DNA from 2 places in the Bacillus sp. z14 (2026) genome. Region 2 is predicted to be linked to the other one. Evidence: a T-box and tRNA genes for the amino acid it is inferred to sense, from the RefSeq annotation. Region 2 holds a T-box; the other holds one or more tRNA genes.
The links. The T-box of region 2 lies ahead of ileS (isoleucine--tRNA ligase). A T-box ahead of a tRNA ligase gene usually reads a tRNA of that ligase, here a tRNA-Ile.
Positions count from the first base shown of each region.

Region 1: it has a tRNA-Ile gene. The T-box ahead of ileS (isoleucine--tRNA ligase) is inferred to sense a tRNA for this amino acid. The anticodon was not compared.

Region 1 is NZ_JBZFQK010000005.1:256,334-258,566, reverse strand. It holds rRNA gene rrf (5S ribosomal RNA) at 52-168, shown strand; tRNA gene AC4G3O_RS16465 (tRNA-Val) at 177-252, shown strand; tRNA gene AC4G3O_RS16460 (tRNA-Thr) at 350-425, shown strand; tRNA gene AC4G3O_RS16455 (tRNA-Lys) at 433-508, shown strand; tRNA gene AC4G3O_RS16450 (tRNA-Leu) at 519-600, shown strand; tRNA gene AC4G3O_RS16445 (tRNA-Gly) at 608-682, shown strand; tRNA gene AC4G3O_RS16440 (tRNA-Leu) at 697-782, shown strand; tRNA gene AC4G3O_RS16435 (tRNA-Arg) at 804-880, shown strand; tRNA gene AC4G3O_RS16430 (tRNA-Pro) at 889-965, shown strand; tRNA gene AC4G3O_RS16425 (tRNA-Ala) at 978-1,053, shown strand; tRNA gene AC4G3O_RS16420 (tRNA-Met) at 1,082-1,158, shown strand; tRNA gene AC4G3O_RS16415 (tRNA-Ile) at 1,163-1,239, shown strand; tRNA gene AC4G3O_RS16410 (tRNA-Ser) at 1,248-1,340, shown strand; tRNA gene AC4G3O_RS16405 (tRNA-Met) at 1,388-1,461, shown strand; tRNA gene AC4G3O_RS16400 (tRNA-Asp) at 1,467-1,543, shown strand; tRNA gene AC4G3O_RS16395 (tRNA-Phe) at 1,609-1,684, shown strand; tRNA gene AC4G3O_RS16390 (tRNA-His) at 1,708-1,783, shown strand; tRNA gene AC4G3O_RS16385 (tRNA-Gly) at 1,790-1,863, shown strand; tRNA gene AC4G3O_RS16380 (tRNA-Ile) at 1,875-1,948, shown strand; tRNA gene AC4G3O_RS16375 (tRNA-Asn) at 1,960-2,034, shown strand; tRNA gene AC4G3O_RS16370 (tRNA-Ser) at 2,040-2,130, shown strand; tRNA gene AC4G3O_RS16365 (tRNA-Glu) at 2,134-2,205, shown strand.
Region 2 is NZ_JBZFQK010000002.1:573,085-575,317, reverse strand. It holds gene ileS (isoleucine--tRNA ligase) at 1-1,380, opposite strand, end outside; T-box leader at 1,450-1,684, opposite strand; gene AC4G3O_RS08850 (DivIVA domain-containing protein) at 1,744-2,233, opposite strand, start outside.

The DNA of each region.
Region 1 (2,233 bases), on a different contig from region 2:
TTGAAAAATGTCAGAAATACGATATAATAATAAATGTCGCTGACAAAATCGTCTGGTGACGATGGCGAAGAGGCCACACCCGTTCCCATTCCGAACACGGAAGTTAAGCTCTTCAGCGCCGATGGTAGTTGGGACGCGAGTCCCTGTGAGAGTAGGACGTCGCCAGGCAATAAAATGGAGGATTAGCTCAGCTGGGAGAGCATCTGCCTTACAAGCAGAGGGTCGGCGGTTCGATCCCGTCATCCTCCACCATTATAAAATTAAAAATTACCAAAAAATACTTGGTGAAATTATAAAAAACATAAGTTATAATAATTAAGTGTCTTAGAAAAGCATTTAAATCTATTAAGCCGGTGTAGCTCAATTGGTAGAGCAACTGACTTGTAATCAGTAGGTTGGGGGTTCAAGTCCTCTTGCCGGCACCATCAGTACGAGCCATTAGCTCAGTCGGTAGAGCATCTGACTTTTAATCAGAGGGTCGAAGGTTCGAGTCCTTCATGGCTCACCATTTACAAAATGCGGGTGTGGCGGAATTGGCAGACGCACCAGACTTAGGATCTGGCGCCTTACGGCGTGGGGGTTCAAGTCCCTTCACCCGCACTTATATGCGGAAGTAGTTCAGTGGTAGAACACCACCTTGCCAAGGTGGGGGTCGCGGGTTCGAATCCCGTCTTCCGCTCCAATGCCAAGTTATATGCCGGGGTGGCGGAATTGGCAGACGCACAGGACTTAAAATCCTGCGGTAGGTGACTACCGTGCCGGTTCGAGACCGGCCCTCGGCACTAGTTTTTTGCAAAAAAAATGCGCCCGTAGCTCAATTGGATAGAGCGTTTGACTACGGATCAAAAGGTTAGGGGTTCGACTCCTCTCGGGCGCGCCATCTTTTTGCGGGAAGTAGCTCAGCTTGGTAGAGCACTTGGTTTGGGACCAAGGGGTCGCAGGTTCGAATCCTGTCTTCCCGACCATCTAAAACTTATGGGGCCTTAGCTCAGCTGGGAGAGCGCCTGCTTTGCACGCAGGAGGTCAGCGGTTCGATCCCGCTAGGCTCCACCATTATAAACTTTAATAGGATTCAATATTTGGCGGTGTAGCTCAGCTGGCTAGAGCGTACGGTTCATACCCGTAAGGTCGGGGGTTCGATCCCCTCCGCCGCTACCAAATAGGACCTTTAGCTCAGCTGGTTAGAGCAGACGGCTCATAACCGTCCGGTCGTAGGTTCGAGTCCTACAAGGTCCACCACTATATATGGAGGAATACCCAAGTCTGGCTGAAGGGACCGGTCTTGAAAACCGGGAGGCGGGTTAAACCGCGCGGGGGTTCGAATCCCTCTTCCTCCGCCATATATACCTTAAATACCTTGTAGTATATGGAAACAAATTATTATTGTCGCGGGGTGGAGCAGTCTGGTAGCTCGTCGGGCTCATAACCCGAAGGTCGCAGGTTCAAATCCTGTCCCCGCAATAAATGGTCCGGTAGTTCAGTTGGTTAGAATGCCTGCCTGTCACGCAGGAGGTCGCGGGTTCGAGTCCCGTCCGGACCGCCATTTATAAAATGTTAGCTCATCAGTAAGACATTGAGCAGCATCAGAGAAATACAAAGATACAAAACGGCTCAGTAGCTCAGTCGGTAGAGCAAAGGACTGAAAATCCTTGTGTCGGCGGTTCGATTCCGTCCTGAGCCACCATAACTTTAAAAAGACAATGCACGGCGGTTGTGGCGAAGTGGTTAACGCATCGGATTGTGGTTCCGACATTCGTGGGTTCGATTCCCATCAGCCGCCCCATAGAGTGCGGGTGTAGTTTAGTGGTAAAACCTCAGCCTTCCAAGCTGATGATGAGGGTTCGATTCCCTTCACCCGCTCCAAATTTTACTTCGGGCCTATAGCTCAGCTGGTTAGAGCGCACGCCTGATAAGCGTGAGGTCGATGGTTCGAGTCCATTTAGGCCCATATACCATTATTCCGTAGTAGCTCAGTGGTAGAGCACTCGGCTGTTAACCGAGCGGTCGTAGGTTCGAATCCTACCTGCGGAGCCATATTTGGGGAAGTACTCAAGAGGCTGAAGAGGCGCCCCTGCTAAGGGTGTAGGTCGGGTAACCGGCGCGAGGGTTCAAATCCCTCCTTCTCCGCCATTTGGCCCCTTGGTCAAGCGGTTAAGACACCGCCCTTTCACGGCGGTAACACGGGTTCGAATCCCGTAGGGGTCATAAAAACCATGTACATGATGTACATGGT
Region 2 (2,233 bases):
TACGCCCCATGCACGCTGACGGGAAATACACCAGTCTCCACGATCACGAATCATGTTAAATAATCTCGTTTCACCCCATGCAGGTACCCATTTAGTTTCTTTGATCTGCTGCAATAGGTCTTCACGGATATCATCAACTGAAGCAAACCATTGGTCAGTTGCACGGAAAATTGTTGGCTTTTTCGTTCTCCAATCATGCGGATAAGAGTGTGTAATGAAATCAAGTTTTAACAGAGCACCGACTTCCTCGAGTTTATCCGTGATTTCTTTGTTTGCTTTATCATAGAATAATCCTTCAAATCCAGGAGCATCAGAAGTCATATGGCCTTTTCCATCCACTGGGCAGAGTACTCCAAGATTATATTTCTGACCTACGATAAAGTCATCTTCACCATGTCCTGGCGCAGTATGAACACAACCTGTACCTGCATCAGTGGTTACATGCTCTCCTAAAATAACAAGTGAGTCACGGTCATACAATGGATGTTTAGTGACTACATATTCCAGTTCAGCACCTTTAACAGTCTTCTCAACTTCAGCATTCTCCCATCCAAGTGTTTCTTTAACGGAAGGCAATAATGTTTCAGCCACAATATATTTTGTACCATCCACATTCACAAGTACATAATCAAGGCGTGGGTGAACAGCAATTCCAAGGTTAGCTGGAATGGTCCAAGGTGTCGTTGTCCAAATAATGAACTTCGCTCCCTCTTCCACTACTCCTTTGCCGTCCTTCACATCAAATGCAACAAAGATAGATGCTGATTTCTTGTCGTGGTATTCGATTTCCGCTTCAGCTAGTGCAGATTCACTGGAAGGAGACCAATAAACCGGTTTTAATCCTTTATAGATATAGCCTTTTTTCGCCATATCACCGAAAACTTTGATTTGCTCAGCTTCATATTCAGGTTTCAGTGTGATGTATGGATTTTTCCAGTCTCCTCTTACACCTAAACGTTTAAATTGAGTGCGCTGCTGATCAATTTGTGTATAAGCATATTCCTCACAAAGTTTACGGAATTCAGCGATTGTCATTTCCTTACGATTTACTTTTTTGTTTTTAGTTAGAGCTGTTTCAATTGGTAAACCATGAGTATCCCAACCTGGTACATATGGCGCATTATAACCATTCATTGATTTAAAGCGAACAATAAAATCCTTTAAGATTTTATTCATTGCATGCCCGATATGAATGTTTCCATTCGCATAAGGAGGTCCGTCATGCAGCACAAATTTAGGAAGGTCCTTCGTGCGCTCCTGTACTAATTTGTAAATATTTTTTTCTTCCCAACCTGCTTGAACTTCCGGTTCTCTTTTTGGTAAATTCCCACGCATTGGAAATTCTGTTTTAGGCATCAATAATGTGTCTTTAAATTCCATTCCATTCACTCCTTAAACTTCGGTTAAACTATTTTCATAAATAAATACAAAAAAGCCTTTTCATCCCGGTAAAGGGACGAAAAGGCTATATTTCCGCGGTACCACCCTTTTAGAATATTGCCTGACAATATTCCTCTTGGTATTCGTAACGTGAATGACTCGCCACTATTTACTGCCAGCCAAGCTGGGTTCAAAAGCAGACTCAGGGATGATCTTCCATCCAGATTCTTTTACCGGACTCCCACCTTCCCCGGCTCGCTACAAAAAGTATAATCTGATGTACTGTTCCCGTCTTCGTTTTATCATTTTTTGAATAGATTTGTTAAAATATTATATTCAATAACTTACGATAAAGTCAAGACCTTACATTTCTTCTTCATTCAGGTCGATATCAAATTCAGTGGCATCCACGTCATATTTAAGAAGTTTATCCCAATCTTCACTGTTTAATAAATCAAGCTGGGCTTCAACAAGCATTTTAAAACGCATTCTGAATACTTTAGATTGCTTTTTAAGGTCTTCAATTTCAATAGCAATTTTTCTTGCTTTAGATAATGCCTCATTGACAATTCGGTCAGCATTTTTTTCTGCTTCCTTCATAATCAATTTAGCCTCTTTTTGAGAATTTCGTTTGACATCTTCTCCGGCTTCCTGAGCAATGACGATTGATTTATTCAACGTTTCCTCAATGTTGGAGAAATGCTCAAGGCGTTGTTCCAACTCTTCCACTTTAGCTTCAAGATCTTTCTTATCTCGAAGGACCAACTCGTAATCTTTAATTATTTGGTCAAGAAACTCATTTACTTCATCTTCATCGTAACCGCGGAATCCTCTGCCGAATTCCTTGTTATGT